3 regions of the Lapillicoccus sp. genome follow, and region 3 is predicted to be linked to each of the others. Evidence: predicted binding sites of a transcription regulator. Region 3 holds the regulator's gene; each other region holds the start of a gene.
What was found. The regulator HrcA, encoded in region 3, represses chaperone genes, less so after heat shock. The targets are predictions, from matches to a motif close to TTNGCACTCGNNNNNNNCGAGTGCNAA.

Region 1 (5,911 bases), on a different contig from region 3:
TCCGGCGGGCCTGCGCGCGCGGGGCGCGGGTCGTCATCAACTGCTCGCCGTATGCCGGGCTGCCGCCGGACGTCCTCGCGCTCGCCGACCCGGTGGTCGTCAACGAGTCCGAGGCGGCCCTCCTCGCCGACGGCGAGCTGGTGGCGACGTCGCTCCTCGTGACGTTCGGGGCGGCGGGGGCGATGTGGGACGGCGAGCGGGTCGACGGGGTGGCCGTCGCCGCAGGGGACGTCCTCGACACGACGGGCGCCGGGGACGCGTTCTGCGGCGCGTTGGCAGCAGCCCTCGCCGCGGGGGCCGACCGGTCCGGTGCCCTGCACCTGGCCGCCGGAGCCGGCGCGCGTGCCGTTCGACGCGTCGGCGCCCAGCCCGATCCGGCACTCTGAGGCGCGGTCGCACCCCTGGCAGGCGCGCCGGAGCGCACCGGGGGCTGGGACATCACTGAGGACGGCGGCGGGTCAGCCTGCGCGGACCACGAGCACGTGGGGCTGCGAGCGCACCCGGGTCAGGATCACGGTTGCCTCCCCCGCACCCTTGACTCGCAGCTGTCTGCGGACCGTGTCGGGGTCGAGCGGGACGCCTCGCTTCTTGATGGTCAGCCGCCCGATGTCGTGGTCGCGCAGCCACGCACGCAGCGCCTTGACGTTCCAGGGCATCGCCTCGACGACCGAGTAGCGGTGGGACCAGGAGATGTCGAGGGCGCGGTTGCTCGAGACGTAGCCGACACCATGGTCGAGCTCGGCCCCGTCAACCGCGTTGGCGAGCGCCCCCGTCAGCCCGGCCCGGATCACGGCTCGATCGGGCTCGTAGACATACGAACCCATCTCCGCGAGCGATCCAAGCGGTTCCGGGGAGTCCTCCGCGTCCGCCTCGGTGAGGGTGACCGCGACGCTGCCGGCACGGCATACGGACGCGGTCCGACCAACGGTCTGGACGAGCGGGCCCCACCACACCGCGCACTCGACCACCTCGCCGTTCCACGACGTCCACGCGGCCTCGGTGCCGGCGGGGACGGCCTGGTGCGGGAAGGTCGGGCTGAGCTTGGCGCCCGTCGCGGGGACGGCCCGGGCGAAGTCCTGCACCTGGTGCCAGGTGGGCGAGATTGCGTCGAGGGAGAAGACCCGCCGGGTCCTCCCGGTGATGTCGGCCGCGCCCCGAGCCCGACGGGCGGGGTCGAGCCAGAGGCCCGTGTGCCGGGTGGCCTCCCCGGTGGGCAGGGAGACGTCCTCGGCGCGGGCGTGGGCCACGTCGGCGTCCGGCCAGTGCCGCAGGTTGACGCCGGCCACGACGGCCGTGACCTCGTCCGAGTCGACGGCGCGGACCGCGAGGTCGAGGCCGGCCAGGGCCATCGCGTCGGCGCCGATCCCGCAGCCGAGGTCGTGGACGGCGCGGACCTCAGCGCGCAGGTAGCGCGAGGCGTGCCGGGCGGCCACCTCGAGCCGGGTGGCCTGCTCGAGCCCGTCCGGGGTGAAGAGCATCCCGTCGGCGAAGGCGCCGAGCTTGTCCCGACCGCGGGCCCGCAGCCGGGACTGGGTCAGTGCGGCGGAGACGACCTCGGCGCTGAACCCCGCCGAGCGCAGCCGGGTCTGGAGGGCGAGCTCACCCGCGGCGTCGTAGGGCGGCAGCGACTGCAGCAGCCCCCACCCCTCGCCGCCGACGAGCAGGGCGATCGAGGCGAGGTCCATGTCGTCCATCCTCGCAGGCCCCCGGCGAGCGTGGGACGACCGCATTCTGGCACTCGACTTGACCGAGTGCTAGCCGCGAACCTAGATTTGGCATCGTTGGCACTCTCCACCTGGAAGTGCCAGCCGCCCGGTGTGATCGACCCCCGCGACGGCGACCGGCCGGGCACGAAGACATCCCATCCGTATCGACATTCCCGAAGGGGAGGTCAGCATCGTGTCGGTTTCCATCAAGCCGCTCGAAGACCGCATTGTGGTCAAGTCCCTCGAGGCCGAGCAGACCACGGCGTCCGGTCTCGTCATCCCGGACACCGCCAAGGAGAAGCCCCAGGAGGGCGAGGTCCTGGCTGTTGGTCCCGGTCGCATCGACGACAAGGGCAACCGCGTCCCGCTCGACATCAACGTCGGCGACAAGGTCATCTACAGCAAGTACGGCGGCACCGAGATCAAGCACGGCGGTGAGGAGTACCTCATCCTCAGCGCCCGCGACGTCCTCGCGATCGTCGGCTGAACGAGCCCCAGGCAACACCGCTTCACAGCAGGTATGCCGTGAGCCCGCCCGGGCGTGAGGGTCACCTCCCGCCCGGGCGAGCCCGGCACAGGAACGAAACCACCAGCCGGCGGGCGCCTCCCCGAGGTGAGCACCCGGCATACGCAAAGGAAGTTCATGGCCAAGACGCTGGAGTTCAACGACTCCGCACGCAAGTCGCTGGAGCGTGGCGTGGACGCGCTCGCCAACGCAGTCAAGGTGACGCTCGGCCCGAAGGGTCGCAACGTCGTCATCGACAAGAAGTGGGGCGCCCCGACGATCACCAACGACGGCGTGACCATCGCCCGCGAGATCGAGCTCGAGGACCCCTACGAGAACCTCGGCGCGCAGCTCGCCAAGGAGGTCGCGACCAAGACCAACGACGTCGCCGGTGACGGCACGACCACCGCGACCGTCCTCGCCCAGGCGATGGTCAAGGAAGGCCTGCGCAACGTCGCGGCCGGCGCCGCCCCCTCCGCCCTCAAGCGCGGGATCGACAAGGCCGTCCAGGCCGTCAACGACCGCCTGCTCGAGCACGCCCGTGAGGTCGACGGGACCAAGGAGGTCGCCGCGGTTGCCTCGTTGAGTGCCCAGGACGAGACGATCGGCACGCTCATCGCCGAGGCGTTCGACAAGGTCGGCAAGGACGGGGTCATCTCCGTCGAGGAGTCCTCGACGACGGTCACCGAGCTCGAGTTCACCGAGGGCATGCAGTTCGACAAGGGCTACATCTCGGCGTACTTCGTCTCCGACCCCGAGCGCATGGAGGCCGTCCTCGAGGACGCCTACATCCTCATCAACCAGGGCAAGATCTCCGCCATCTCCGACCTGCTGCCCATCCTGGAGAAGGTCGTCCAGGCCGGCAAGCCGCTCCTCATCGTGGCCGAGGACGTCGACGGTGAGGCCCTGTCGACGCTCGTCGTCAACAAGATCCGCGGCACGTTCAACGTCGTCGGGGTCAAGGCTCCCGGCTTCGGTGACCGCCGCAAGTCGATGCTGCAGGACATCGCCATCCTGACCGGTGGTCAGGTCGTCTCGCCCGAGGTCGGCCTCAAGCTCGACCAGGTCGGCCTCGACGTGCTCGGTCAGGCGCGCCGGATCGTCGTGACCAAGGACAACACCACGATCATCGAGGGTCTCGGCGAGAAGTCCGAGGTCGACGGCCGCGTGAACCAGATCAAGGCCGAGATCGAGCGCACCGACTCCGACTGGGACCGCGAGAAGCTCATGGAGCGCCTCGCGAAGCTCGCCGGGGGTGTCTGCGTCATCAAGGTCGGCGCGCACACCGAGGTCGAGCTCAAGGAGAAGAAGCACCGCATCGAGGACGCCATCTCGGCGACCCGCGCGGCGATCGAGGAGGGCATCGTCGCCGGTGGCGGCTCGGCCCTCATCCACGCCGTGTCGGCCATCGACGAGCTGAACCTCGAGGGCGATGAGGCCACGGGTGCCTCGATCGTGCGCAAGGCCGCTGTGGAGCCGCTGCGCTGGATCGCCGAGAACGCGGGCGTCCAGGGCTACGTGGTGACCTCCAAGGTGGCCGAGCTCGAGGTCGGCAACGGCTTCAACGCGGCGACGGGCGAGTACGGCGACCTGATGAAGGTCGGCGTCATCGACCCGGTCAAGGTCACCCGGTCGGCGCTGCGCAACGCCGCCTCGATCGCGTCCATGATCCTCACGACGGACACCCTCATCGTGGAGAAGAAGGAGCCCGAGCCCGAGCCCGCCGGTGGCGGACACGGACACGGACACGGTCACTGACCGTGATCTCCTGACCGGCGGAGGGTGACATGCCCTCCGCCGTGGGAGCATGCACGAGGGCCGCATCACCGCCGAGAGGCGGGGATGCGGCCCTCGTGTGCAGGACGGCGCGATTGGGCGACCACCTGCGCGAGCGGGGGGCCGGCTCAGCAGGCGGCGCCGGCTCAGGAGGCGGCGGAGGCCGCCTGGCTGCCGGCGGCGACCGCTTCTCGCTCGTCCTCGGTCATGGCGCCCCACACGCCGTACGGCTCACGGACGCGCAGGGCGTGCTCGCGGCACTGGGTGAGCACCGGGCAGCCCCCGCAGACGGCCTTGGCCGCCGAGTCGCGGTCGCGGCGGGCCGGTCCCCGTTCACCCTCTGGATGAAAGAACACGTCCGGGTTCTCGCGCCGGCACGAGCCGTTGAGCTGCCAGTCCCACAGGTCCGCAACCGGACCCGGTAACCGCGAGATCTCTGCCATCTGGATGCCTCCGCCTTCATGATTCGAGGTGGTGCAGGCGTCGGTGCTCGGGACGGGCGGGACGCCACGGCTGAGCCCCGGGGGGCCCACTCCACCTGCTCGACGCTAGCGAGGGGTCCCTCCTGCCCTCTTCCGGGCTTGGTCAACACTCCGTAAAGAATTGGTCTTCTCGTCTTTGCTCATCTGCTGTTCATCTCGTGGCAACCGCCTGCCGCTGCCCATCGCTCTTACCCTTCTCAGGGCACGCATGGTGCCTCGAACTCGACGGAGGCATTGATGGCTGACGACCAGCACCCCGACACGCACCCGCACGGCCACTCGCGCGAGGCAGCCCACTCGCACGAGGCAGCCCACGCGCCCGAGGCAGGCCACGAGGACGAGCACCACCAGGCTGGTGCCGGCCCCGAGCCGGAGATTCTTCCGCCGGCGCTCGACCTGTCGATCCCGGACTCCGAGCTCTCCCCCGGTCAGCTCGGCCGTCGTGGGTTCCTCCACCGCGCCGGGCTCCTCGGGGCCGCTGCAGCCGGAGCCGGCGTCCTGGCGACCGGACCGGGGGCCGGGTCGGCCGCGGCGGACTCCGAGGACGACCGGGAGCACGGGCCGCGCGGGCAGGGCCATCGCCCCGTCGACGCGCGGAACCTGCTGTGGCTCGTGGGCGACCACCACATTCACACCCAGTACAGCCCGGACGCCCAGTACCTCGTCTCGCAGCAGGTCGACAGGGCGAGCCAGTACGGCCTCGACTGGATGGTCATCACCGACCACGGCAGCGTGGGCCACGCCAAGATCGGCGTGGAGAAGGTCCACCCCGACATCGTCCAGGCCCGCAAGGACAACGCCCGCACCCTGGTCTTCCAGGGCCTGGAGTGGAACATCCCGGCCGCCGAGCACGGCACGGTGTTCGTCGCCCCCGGCGACGGCGACGTGGCGCTGCTGAAGGAGTTCGAGAACTCCTTCGACGGCGTCGTCACCAACACCACCGCCTCGACCGCCGCGAACGAGGCGGTGGCCCGGTCGGGCCTTGCCTTCCTCGGCACCTCGGTGCGCTCGAAGCGGGTCGCCGACGCACTGATGCTGGCCAACCACCCGGCCCGCAAGGGCATCGACAGCCCCCACGAGATCCGCGGGTGGCGCGACACCGAGCCGACCATCGCCGTCGGCATGGAGGGCGCCCCCGGCCACCAGGCGGCCGCCATCCCCGGTGCCGGCCACGAGAGGAACGGCCGCGGCTACTACGACAACGCCCCGTCCGCCGCCAGCTTCCCGGGCTACCCGGCGGAGTCCTACGTGACCTACGGGGGTTTCGACTGGATGACCTCGACCGTCGGCGGCCTATGGGACTCACTGCTCGCGGAGGGCAAGAGCTGGTGGATCAGCGCGAACTCGGACTCGCACCAGATCTACGGTGACCGCTTCAAGCCGGGCCCCGACGACCTCAACACGACCGGCAGCCGGGGTGCCCCCGTCGACACCGGCGCGCC
Region 2 (5,911 bases), on a different contig from region 3:
GACCGACGGGTCCGTCGACCCGTCCTCGGCATAGCCGGGCCACGCAAGGACCGTCAGGCTCCCCTCGTTGTCGCCGAGCGCATCGGCGATGGGCACGTCAGGGGCGGTGAACCCGCCCTGCTCCTCCGAGCCGGTGGCCGTGCCGCCGCCGTCTCCCGACGAGGTCCCGCACCCGCTCAACGCGAGGGTCAGCACCGCCGCGGTCGCGGCGAGCATCCTGGTCTGCTTCATGGCGTCTCCTTCTCATGGGGTGGGTCCGAGAGGTCGATCACGTGCTCGTCGGCCCAGCCGACGTTCACCGGCTGGCCACGGCGGCTCATGGACTGGTCGGTGCTGCCGTGCAGGTTCTGGCGCAGCACCGTCACTGTGGGTCCGGCGTCGAGCTCGACGAGGTAGTGGTTGACCGAGCCGAGGTAGACCACGTCGGCCACGGTGCCGCGGGCGGTCGTGTGACCCGCCCCGGAGTAGAGGCCGGCCTCCGGGTCGAGGTGGATCTTCTCCGGGCGGATGCTGAAGGTGCCCGCGCGCCCGAGCACCGCGCGGGCGGCGTCTCCGGTGAGCAGGTTGGAGGTGCCGACGAACCCCGCGACGAAGGGCGTCGTCGGGAACTCGTAGAGCTCCGCGGGAGTGGCGACCTGCTCGATGCGACCGTCACGGAAGACGGCGATGCGGTCACTCATGGTCAGCGCCTCCTCCTGGTCGTGGGTCACGAACACGAAGGTGATGCCGACCTCGCGCTGGAGCTCCTTGAGCTCGAGCTGCATCGCCCGGCGCAGCTTGAGGTCGAGCGCCCCCAGCGGCTCGTCGAGCAGCAGCACCTTGGGGCGGTTGACGAGCGCCCGGGCGAGGGCGACGCGCTGGCGCTGGCCGCCGGAGAGCTGCGTGGGGCGGCGGTCGCCGAGTCCGCCGAGCTGCACGGCGTCGAGTGCCGCCATCGCCTGCTCGCGTCGCTCGGCACGCGGCACCCGTTGGACGCGCAGGCCGTACTCGACGTTGGTGAGCACGTCCATGTGCGGGAAGAGCGCGTAGTCCTGGAAGACCGTGTTGACGTCGCGGGCGAACGGAGGGCGGGTGGTGACGTCGTCGCCGGCCAGTCTTACCGTGCCACCGCTCGGCCGCTCGAAGCCCGCGATCATCCGCAGCACGGTGGTCTTGCCCGAGCCGCTCGGCCCGAGCATCGAGAAGAACTCGCCGTCCTCGATCCGCAGGTCGATGCTGTCCACGGCGCTCACGTCGCCGAACGACTTGCTCAGACCCACCAGCTCGACCGCCGCTGTGCTCATCCAGCCCCCTGCTCACGACCGAGGAATGCGTTGACAGCAGCACCTTAGGGGGTGGATATGCGCGTGGACACGACCGTCAGGTCACGATTCAACACATCATTGCCGCACGACCGGCCCCCGCACGGCAGCAGGGCCCCCGCCGGAGCGGGGGCCCTGCTGTGGATCTGGTGAAGCGGTGGGGCAGGAGGTGCGTGGACTCAGAAGTCCATGCCGCCCATGCCGCCCATGCCTCCGTCGCCGCCGCCCATGGCCGCAGCCTTCTCGGGCTTGTCGGCGATGACGGCCTCGGTGGTGAGGAACAGCGCGGCGATCGACGCCGCGTTCTGCAGCGCGGAACGCGTCACCTTGGCCGGGTCGATGATGCCTTCGGCGATCATGTCGACGTAGTCACCGGTCGCGGCGTTGAGGCCGTGACCCGCGGGAAGGTTGCGCACCTTCTCCGACACGACGCCGCCCTCGAGACCGGCGTTGATCGCGATCTGCTTGAGCGGTGCCTCGATCGCCACGCGGACGATGTTGGCGCCTGTGGCCTGGTCGCCGGTCAGCTCGAGCTTGGCGAACGCCTCGATGCCGGCCTGGACCAGCGCGACGCCGCCACCGGCGACGATGCCCTCTTCGACGGCCGCCTTCGCGTTGCGAACGGCGTCCACGATGCGGTGCTTGCGCTCCTTGAGCTCGACCTCGGTGGCCGCGCCCGCCTTGATGACGGCGACGCCGCCGGCGAGCTTGGCGAGGCGCTCCTGGAGCTTCTCGCGGTCATAGTCGGAGTCCGACTTCTCGATCTCCGCCTTGATCTGGGAGATGCGGCCCTCGATGGCGCTGCGGTCCTCCTGGTCCTCGACGATGGTCGTGTCGTCCTTGGTGACGACGACCTTGCGGGCCCGGCCGAGCAGGTCGAGGTCCGCGCTGTCGAGCTTGAGGCCGACCTCCTCGGAGATGACCTGGCCACCGGTGAGGATGGCGATGTCGGCGAGCATGGCCTTGCGCCGGTCACCGAAGCCCGGCGCCTTGACGGCGACGGACTTGAAGGTGCCACGGATCTTGTTCACGACCAGGGTGGCGAGCGCCTCACCGTCGATGTCCTCGGCGATGATGAGCAGCGGCTTGCCCGACTGCATGACCTTCTCCAGCAAGGGCAGCAGGTCCTTGACGTTGCTGATCTTGCTGTTGGCCACGAGCACGTAGGCGTCGTCGAGGACGGTCTCCATGCGCTCGGTGTCGGTCACGAAGTAGTGCGAGATGTAGCCCTTGTCGAAGCGCATGCCCTCGGTGAGCTCGAGCTCCAGACCCATGGTGTTGGAGTCCTCGACGGTGATGACGCCTTCCTTGCCGACCTTGTCCATGGCCTCGGCAATGAGCTCACCGATCTGCTCGTCGGCGGCGGAGATGGAGGCCGTGGCAGCGATCTGCTCCTTGGTCTCGATCTCGGTCGCGCTGCGCAGCAGCTCTGCGGCGACGGCCTCGACAGCCTTCTCGATGCCCCGCTTGAGGGCCATCGGGTTGGCGCCGGCGGCGACGTTGCGCAGACCCTCACGGACCATCGCCTGGGCGATGACCGTGGCCGTCGTCGTGCCGTCACCGGCGACGTCGTCGGTCTTCTTGGCAACTTCCTTGACCAGCTCTGCGCCGATCTTCTCGTACGGGTCCTCGAGCTCGATCTCCTTGGCGATGGACACACCATCGTTGGTGATCGTGGGTGCACCCCACTTCTTCTCGAGGACGACGTTGCGGCCCTTCGGACCGAGCGTCACCTTGACGGCGTCGGCGAGGATGTTCATCCCTCGCTCGAGACCGCGGCGAGCCTCTTCATCGAAAGCGATGATCTTGGCCATTCGGGTGGTTCCTCCCACGCAAAACGTATGTGGAAGACCACGAGGCGCCCGCGACGGACGATCCGGTTCCCGACACGCTCACGTCGCGCGCGTTCCCCGGACCTCGCCAAGTGGTCGAGTTGTCACTCTCGGGTCGAGAGTGCCAGTGCCATTATTGGCACTCTCGGGTGGAGAGTGCAAACGATGGAGCCCACGCGGCCCCCTTGCGTCCGGCACGTCGGTCGCCAGGGCGACCGAGCTGCCGGACGCAAAGGGTGAGCAGGGGGTCAGCGGGCGGAGGGGTCAGCGAGGGCGACCGCCAGCCGCCCGGCATACTCGGCGGCCTCGACGTCGTCGGCGTAGGTGGTGCGCGGCCAGAAGAACCCCCGCAGCCCGTCACCCTTGGTGCGGGGCACGACATGGACGTGCAGGTGTGGCACCGACTGGCTGACGACGTTGTTCATCGCCACGAAGCTGCCCTGGGCGCCGAGCCCGTCCACGAGCGCCGCCGCGAGCCGCTGGGTCGCCTCCAGCAGCGGCTCGCGCAGCCGGGCCGGCAGGTCGAGAATCGTGTCGACGTGCTCGCGGGGCACGAGCAGGACGTGGCCCTTGAAGACCGGTCGGGCGTCGAGGAAGCCGAGCAGGTCGGGCTCGTCGAGGACGACCTGCGCCGGCATCGCGCCCGCGACGATCGCGCAGAACAGGCAGCTCACCCGGGCAGCTGGGAGCGCAACGACCCGTCGGCCTCGGAGGACACCGGGTCGGCGAGGTCGCCGATGAAGACGACGACGGCCGTGCGCGCGGGGTTGGACTCCAGCTCGGCGAGGATGCCTCGCCAGGCGGCGAGGTTGGGGTGCTCGTATGCCGTGCACGCCTCGGCCGGCTCGAGGCCGTTGATCGCGTGCCGCAGCTCGTGGGAGGTCAGCGGGTGCGTCACGGTCCCATTGGCGTAGCCGATCGTCTTGGCCATGACCAGCGCCGGGAGGTAGCTCTCCCCGACGTTGATCCGGGGGAACTCGGTCTCCGCGGACGAGGTCGCGGAGGTGAGGCCCACGGCATACGCCGCGGGTTCCTGCCATCCGTCGATGGAGGCGGCGATCGTCTCGCGGGCCGCATCGAGCTCTACCGGGGTGCTCCACTTCGCGCTCATGGCGACCAGCCTCGCACGCCGGCGTCAGGTCGGGTGGGTCAGGCCCGGCAGAGGATCTCGCCGTTGAGCACCGCGAACCAGCCGTCCGGGTGCGCGGCCCACGCCCGCCAGGCCCGCGCCATCTCCTCGAGCCGCTCAGGGGTCGCCAGGCCCCGGTCGACGGCCTGCCCGGCCAGGGCCGACCTCGTCACCCGGTCCGCCCACAGCCCGCCCCACCAGGCACGCTCCTCCGCGCTCGCGTAGCACCAGACGTCGGCGGACGTGCCGACGTCGTCGAACCCCGCGGCGTGGGCCCACCCGAGCAGCCGGCGGGCGGCGTCCGGCTCGGCGCCGTTGCTGCGGGCCACGGCCTCGTAGAGCGCGAGCCACGCGTCGAGGTCCGGGCTGGCGGGGTGCCAGGTCATGGCCGCGTAGTCGGCGTCGCGGGCCGCGACGAGGCCACCGGGGCGGCAGACGCGGCGCATCTCGCGCAGGGCGGCGACGGGGTCGGTGAGGTGCTGGAGCACCTGGTGGGCGTGGACGACGTCGAAGCTCTCGTCGGGGAGGCCAAGGGCGTAGACGTCGCCGGCCGCGAAGGCGGTCGTGGTGTCGCCGCGCCGGGCAGCGTTGCTGCGGGCCGCGTCCAGCGCCTCGGGTGCGTTGTCGACGCCGACGACCCGAGCCGGGGCGACATGCTCGGCGAGGTCGAGCGTGATCGTTCCGGGCCCGCAGCCGATGTCGAGCAGGTCCGTCCCCGGGGTGAGGTGCGCCAGCAGGTAGGCGGCCGAGTTCTCCGCCGTGCGCCACTGGTGGGAGCGCAGGACGGACTCGTGGTGGCCGTGCGAGTAGGTGTCGTCCGGCGTCATGGTGGTCCGTTCCCTGAGAGGCGAATCCCGGATGTGGCGATCCCGTTGGGTCAACGCTGGCCTGCGTGGGTCCTGCTGATGACCATGACAGAGCATCGTCCGCTGGCCGGAGTGAGAGCTCACCTGTCCGAGACCGTCGGCCGGGTGCACCAGGAGACCATCGCGGTCCTCTCCGAATCCGAGACCGTGCGGCAGCTTGCCGCCTCGGAGGCGGAACTGGCCAGGGGCGAAGGCCAGACGGCTGAAGCGCTCGTCGAAGCAATGAACAGGCGCAGGGCGTCTGCGTCCGTCAGCTGTCCCACGACCTGATCATCGCGCCAACCGCCCGCCGCCAGCTCACCGAGCGCCTCCCCGAGGCCCTCGCCTTCGCCGCGAAGCCGTGGCGCGATAGCCTCCCGCCGGGTGCGCCCGCTTCTCAGGCTCTCAACGGTTGAGGCACGTGCACACACAGGCCTTGTTGCCCTCGGGGTCGGCCAGGACGACGAACGACGGGGCCTCGTCGTCGTCGACCACCCGGCCACCGGCGGCCACCGCGGCCGCGATGCGCTGCTCGGCGACGTCGTGAGGCACCCACAGGTCACAGTGAAAACGCTGACGCGCAGGCTCGTGCGCATCGGTGTGCTGGAACCAGAGCAAGGGCACCCGCCCACGGGGATCCACCACGTCGTCTCCCTTGAGTGAGTCGGGACTCCCGGTGAGCAGGGCGGCCCAGAAGGGTCCGACGGCAGCGAGGTCGGCGGTGTCCAGCGCCAGCTCGAGTTCGGCAACGGCGCTCGGCTCCGCGAGAATCCCCTGCTCGCGGGCGATCTCGCTGATCCGACG
Region 3 (5,911 bases):
GCTTCGACCAGTAGGTGTCGTGGCCGCCTCGCGAGGCCCTCGACCCGTCCTGCGGCGCGTTCCCGAGGTGGGGATCGGCCACCCAGGGCAGCTCCCGCTCCCCGGCCGGGATCCCGGTCTCGACCGAGTCCTCCGGGTAGAGCGTGAAGTGGTGGATCCGGACGTCGGCCCGCGCGTGCAGCGGACCGTCGCCCTCCTTGGCGACCTCGACGTAGGTGCGCAGGTCCACGACGTCGGTCACCCCGAGGTCATCGGTGAGGTGGTGAACCGAGTCGGGCGCCAGGTCCTGGAGGTTGTCGGACCGGATCAACCGACCGGGCAGGATGTGTCCGCCGTCGACGGTGGGCAGACCGCCGAGGTCTCGCATGTTGACGACCCCGTCCAGCTCGAGCCAGGCAGGTGTGTGCACCAGATGACCCTAACCGCGCCGGATGCCCAGGCGGCACCGGGCCCGCCACACCTGGCCCGCGACAGCGGCGGAGCTCCGGCACAGGGTGAGGGCCTCGGCGAGTATGAGTCTCCGAGGCCCTCGGGCACGAACCGAGGTCCGTGTCCAGTGTCCGGGACCGAGGTCCTGGACGGGTGACCAGCAGGCTGGTCGATCACAATGATCCTCGAGTCCCGTTCCCCCGAAAGGGAATTGGATCTCGTGAACATCGATCCCGCCTTCGGCAAGCCGACTGCGTAGGTCAGGTCTACGCCCTCGTGGCCCCCCCGGCAAGACCCCGGACGGACATACTCCGGCCACCTGGTCCTTGATCGGCGTGTCGTGGTCTGACACGCCGTGGGAAGAGGGTCGGGCCCGGGGGCGGTGGGGCCGGAGGGACTCGTCGAGCTCCCCTGAGAGACTCTCGGTATGCCGAGTGCCCTGCCCGACGGCGATCCCGCCCCTGCGTCGGGGGAGCTCCCCCCCGCAGCCCTCGACCGCCTGCCGGACGGACCCTTCGGGGTCTACCTCCACGTCCCGTTCTGCGCGGTGCGCTGCGGCTACTGCGACTTCAACACCTACACGCTGCCCGAGCTCGGTGACGGGCGCACGGTCGGGGGAAGCACCACCACCTTCGCCGACGCGGCCCTCGCCGAGCTCGACCTCGCCGCCCGCGTCCTGGGCGACCACACCCGACCCGTCGAGACGGTCTTCGTCGGCGGCGGCACCCCGACGATGCTGGCGGCGAGCGACCTCGTGAGGATGCTGCACGGCATACGGGGGCGCTTCGGGCTGGCCCCGGATGCCGAGGTGACCACCGAGGCCAACCCCGACTCGGTCACCGACGGCAGCCTCGCCGAGCTCGCCGCCGGTGGCTTCACCCGGGTCAGCCTGGGGATGCAGAGCTCGGTGCCGCACGTGCTCGCGGTCCTCGACCGGACCCACAACCCCGACAACGTCGCCCGCGCCGTCCGCGGGGCCCGCGCGGCTGGTCTGCAGGTCAGTCTCGACCTCATCTACGGCACGCCGGGGGAGAGCCTCGACGACTGGCGGCGCAGTCTCGAGGATGCCGTGGCGCTCGAGCCGGACCACGTCTCGGCCTACGCGCTCGTCGTCGAGGCCGGGACCAGGCTCGCCGCGCAGGTGCGCCGCGGGGACGTCCCGGCGCCGGAGGACGACGACGAGGCGGCGAAGTACGAGCTGGCCGACGAGGCGCTCACCGCTGCGGGTTTCGGCTGGTACGAGGTGAGCAACTGGGCCCGGGGGGAGCGGTTCCGGTGTCGTCACAACGAGGGGTACTGGTCCGGTGGCAGCTGGTGGGGCGTCGGGCCCGGGGCGCACAGCCACCTCGGCGGGGTGCGGTGGTGGAACGTCAAGCACCCGACGGCGTATGCCGCGCGGCTGGCGGCGGGCGCCTCGCCCGCAGCGGCCCGTGAGGTCCTCGACGACGAGCAGCGGCACGACGAGTGGGTCCTGCTCGGGGTGCGCCTCGTCGACGGGCTGCCGATGGGCGGGTTGCGTGTCGCCGGTCGGGCTGCAGTGGCCGGGCTCATCGCCGACGGGCTCATCGACGGGTCGGCGGCGCTGCGGGAGAGCCGGATCCGGCTCACCCGACGCGGTCGGCTGCTGGCCGACACCGTCGTGCGGAGGCTACTGGGCGTCGGTTGAGGCGGCGGTGACGAAGTCGATCAGCTCCTCGACGCTGGCGAGGAGGGCCGGCTCGAGGTCGGCGTAGCTGCGGACCGTCCCGAGGATCTGCTTCCAGGCCCGCGCGATGTCGGCCTGGGTGTCGTGGGGCCAGCCGAGCTCGGCGCAGATGCCGTGCTTCCACGACTTGCCCGGGGGGATGACCGGCCACCGCGTCCAGCCCAGGCGCGCCGGGCGGACCGACTGCCAGACGTCCACATAGGGGTGGCCGAGGACGAGGACCTCGCCCCGCAGGCCCGGCAGCGCCCGGACGGCGTCCACGATGCGGGCCTCCTTGGTGCCGGTCAGGAGGTGGTCGACCAGCACACCCATCCGCCGGCCCGGCGCCGGGCGGAAGGCCTCGATGGCGCCGGCGAGGTCGTCGACGCCGTCGAGCATCTCGACGACGACGCCCTCGAGCCTCAGGTCGGCGCCCCACACCTTCTCGACCAGCTCGGCGTCGTGACGGCCCTCGACGAAGATCCGGGAGCCGACCGCGACGCGGGCCGGGGCGCAGGTCACGGCGGTCGAGCCGCTCGCCGTGCGAGAGGTCTGCTGACGCGCTGCGTCGAGGGCGGCTCGGGAGGCCAGGACCGGGGGCGTGAGGACGACCGGGAGACCATCGAGAAGGAATCCCGGGCCGAGCGGGAAGCCCTTGGTGCGGCCGCGACGGTCCTCGAGGTGGACGACGTGCATGCCGCCGGCCTTCTCCACCCGCACGACGGCTCCGCACCACCCGGTCTCGACGTCCTCGACGACGAGGTCGGGCTCGGCCGCCACCTCGCTCGCGCGCCCGCCCCTCGGGGCGCGCCAGTCACCGGCGAGCACGTCGCCGCCGTATCGATCCCCATCTGCCACCCGGCGAGCGTACGGTTGCCCGCGACGGACGCGTCGCTCGACGCGCCGGGGGCGGACCGGGGGGCGGACCGACCCCGCACCCAGGGCGCGTGTGGGGGTCGGACCGACGTCGTAGACTTGGCACTCACGGCATACGAGTGCCAAGGACGAGCGGACGAGCAGAGGAGGCGCGGCGATGAGCGAGGAGCGACGGCTCGCAGTCCTTCGGGCGATCGTCCAGGACTACGTCCACACCTCCGAGCCGGTCGGGTCCAGGGCCCTCGTCGAGCGCCACCACCTCGGGGTGTCCGCGGCGACGGTCCGCACCGACATGGCCGTCCTGGAGGACGAGGGCCTCATCGCCGCCCCGCACACGTCCGCGGGCCGGATCCCCACGGATGCGGGCTACCGGATGTTCGTCGACCGGCTCAGCTCGGTCAAGCCGATGAGTGGTGCGGAGCGGGCCGCCATCAGCCGCTTCCTCGCCGGCGCCGTCGACCTCGACGACGTCGTCGAGCGCACGGTGCGCCTGCTCAGCTCCCTCACGCGGCAGGTCGCGGTGATGCAGTACCCCTCGCTGACCCACTCGACGGTCCGGCACATCGAGCTCGTGCCCATGGGGTCGCAGCGCCTCATGATCGTGCTCATCGTCAACACCGGCCGCGTGGAGCAGCGCATCGTCGACTCGCGCCACGACCTCACCACCGCCGATGGCGACGCCCTGATCGCCAAGCTCCGCACCGAGCTCAACGCCGAGACCTCGTCGCGTCCCTTCAGCGAGGCCGCCAGCCGACTGCACTCCCTGCCCGAGCGCTTCGAGCCGCGGGACCGCGACGTCGTGCGCGCCGTCGTCCAGACCCTCGACGACGCCCTGGTCGAGGAGCGCGAGGAGCGCGTCGTGCTCGCCGGCACCGCCAACCTCGCCCGGTTCGGCCCCGACTTCCCCCAGACCATCGGGCCCGTGCTCGAGGCGCTCGAGGAGCACGTCGTGCTGCTCAAGCTGCTCGGCACGCTCGGCCAGGACCACGACGCCATCGCCGTGCGGATCGGCCACGAGAACGCCCACCAGGGCCTGACGTCCACCTCGGTCGTCTCGACCGGCTACGCCGCGGGCAGCGAGGTCGTCGCCGGCCTCGGTGTGCTCGGCCCGACCCGGATGGACTATCCGACGACGATGGCGTCGGTGCGCGCCGTCGCCCGATACGTCTCGCACATTCTCGGACCCTGAAACCGCCAGTAGGACAAGGAAACTCGTTGAACGACTATTACAAGGACCTCGGCATCTCCCGTGAGGCGACCGCTGAGGAGATCAAGCGGGCCTACCGACGGATGGCGCGCAGGCTCCATCCTGACGTCAACCCCGTCGAGGGCGCCGAGGAGGAGTTCAAGAAGATCTCCCAGGCCTACGACGTGCTCTCCGACGCCGACAAGAAGCACTCCTACGACATGGGCGCCGATCCGTATGCCGCGGCCGGTTCCGGGGGTGCGGGCTTCGGTCAGGGCTTTTCCTTCAGCGACGTCATGGACGCCTTCTTCGGGGGGCAGGCGACGACCCGCGGCCCGCGCTCACGCCAGCTGCGCGGCCAGGACGCTCTCGTGCGGCTCGACATCGACCTCGGTGACGCGGTGTTCGGCGCCGAGGAGGAGCTCACCATCGACACCGCCGTCACCTGCGGCACCTGCCACGGCGAGGGCGCGCAACCGGGCACCGGCACGAGCACCTGCGCCGTCTGCCAGGGCCGGGGCGAGGTGCAGACCGTCCAGCGGTCCTTCCTCGGACAGGTGATGACGAGCCGCCCGTGCCAGGCCTGCCAGGGCTTCGGCACCGTGATCAGCAACCCCTGCTTCGAGTGCTCCGGCCAGGGCCGGGTCCGCACCCGCCGCACGCTGAAGCTCCGCGTCCCTGCCGGTGTCGACTCGGGCACCCGGATCCAGCTGGCCGGCGAGGGCGAGGTCGGCCCGGGTGGCGGTCCCGGCGGCGACCTCTACGTCGAGGTCGCCGTCCGCCCGCACGAGACCTACACCCGCCGCGGAGACGACCTGCACTGCACCGTCGAGCTGCCGATGAGCGCCGCTGCGCTCGGGACGTCGTTCAAGCTGAGCACCTTCGACGGCAAGTCCGATCTCGTCATCGCCCCGGGCACCCAGGCCGGCGACACCTCGACGATGCGCGGGCTCGGGGTGACCCACCTGCGCGGCAGTGGACGCGGTGACCTGATCGTGCACGCCAACGTCCAGACCCCGACCAGGCTGACGCCGGAGCAGGAGGACCTGCTCCAGCAGCTCGCGGTCCTGCGCGGCGAGGAGCGTCCGGAGGGTCGCCTCGAGCCGCTCGAGAAGGGCCTGCTGGGCAAGCTCCGGGACGCCTTCAAGGCGAAGTAGTCCCGATGATGTGCCTGCCGGCCTCACCCCACCGCCGATGGTGGTGACGATTTGACGGACCGGATGTTCCTGCTCGCTCCCGCCCAGTGGGGAGCGGCCGGCGTGGGCGACCTCGTGGCGCTGACCGGCCCCGAGGCCCGCCATGCGGCCCAGGTCGTGCGGATCCGCGTCGGCGAACGGGTCCTCATCAGCGACGGAGCCGGCCGGCGGGCGCTGTCCGAGGTCGTCACCGTCGGCCCGGGCCAGCTGACCGCCCGGCTCCTCGAGCTCGAGACGGCCCCGGACCCGAGCCCACGGTTCGTCCTCGTCCAGGCGCTGGCCAAGGGCGAGCGGGACGAGCAGGCCGTCGAGGCCGCGACCGAGCTCGGCGTCGACGAGGTCGTGCCCTGGCAGTCCTCGCGGTGCATCGTCCAGTGGCGCGGGGACAAGGAGGAGAAGGGTCGCCTGCGGTGGGAGGCGCTCGTCACCTCGGCCGCAAAGCAGTCCCGCCGCAGCCGGGTCCCGCTCGTCGCGCCGTTGGTCCGCCAGGCCGCGCTGCGCGAGCGGGTCGGGTCGGCGGCGCTCGCCCTGGTGCTGCAC

Region 1: the regulator HrcA is predicted to act here: its motif matches at 1,732-1,758, upstream of groES (co-chaperone GroES).
Region 2: the regulator HrcA is predicted to act here: its motif matches at 3,270-3,296, upstream of groL (chaperonin GroEL).

Annotation. Positions count from the first base shown of each region.
Region 1 is NZ_JBKJPP010000024.1:23,851-29,761, forward strand. It holds gene ACLL9L_RS02370 (ribokinase) at 1-386, shown strand, start outside; gene ACLL9L_RS02375 (THUMP-like domain-containing protein) at 459-1,685, opposite strand; gene groES (co-chaperone GroES) at 1,900-2,193, shown strand; gene groL (chaperonin GroEL) at 2,350-3,969, shown strand; gene ACLL9L_RS02390 (WhiB family transcriptional regulator) at 4,134-4,430, opposite strand; gene ACLL9L_RS02395 (PHP domain-containing protein) at 4,707-5,911, shown strand, end outside.
Region 2 is NZ_JBKJPP010000219.1:86,066-91,976, reverse strand. It holds gene ACLL9L_RS19320 (ABC transporter substrate-binding protein) at 1-231, opposite strand, end outside; gene ACLL9L_RS19315 (ABC transporter ATP-binding protein) at 228-1,283, opposite strand; gene groL (chaperonin GroEL) at 1,481-3,115, opposite strand; gene ACLL9L_RS19305 (HIT family protein) at 3,382-3,807, opposite strand; gene ACLL9L_RS19300 (hypothetical protein) at 3,804-4,244, opposite strand; gene ACLL9L_RS19295 (class I SAM-dependent methyltransferase) at 4,283-5,089, opposite strand; gene ACLL9L_RS19290 (VOC family protein) at 5,513-5,911, opposite strand, start outside.
Region 3 is NZ_JBKJPP010000206.1:43,260-49,170, forward strand. It holds gene ACLL9L_RS17230 (tyrosine-protein phosphatase) at 1-409, opposite strand, end outside; gene hemW (radical SAM family heme chaperone HemW) at 857-2,095, shown strand; gene ACLL9L_RS17240 (DUF3097 domain-containing protein) at 2,078-2,971, opposite strand; gene hrcA (heat-inducible transcriptional repressor HrcA) at 3,147-4,178, shown strand; gene dnaJ (molecular chaperone DnaJ) at 4,205-5,332, shown strand; gene ACLL9L_RS17255 (16S rRNA (uracil(1498)-N(3))-methyltransferase) at 5,396-5,911, shown strand, end outside.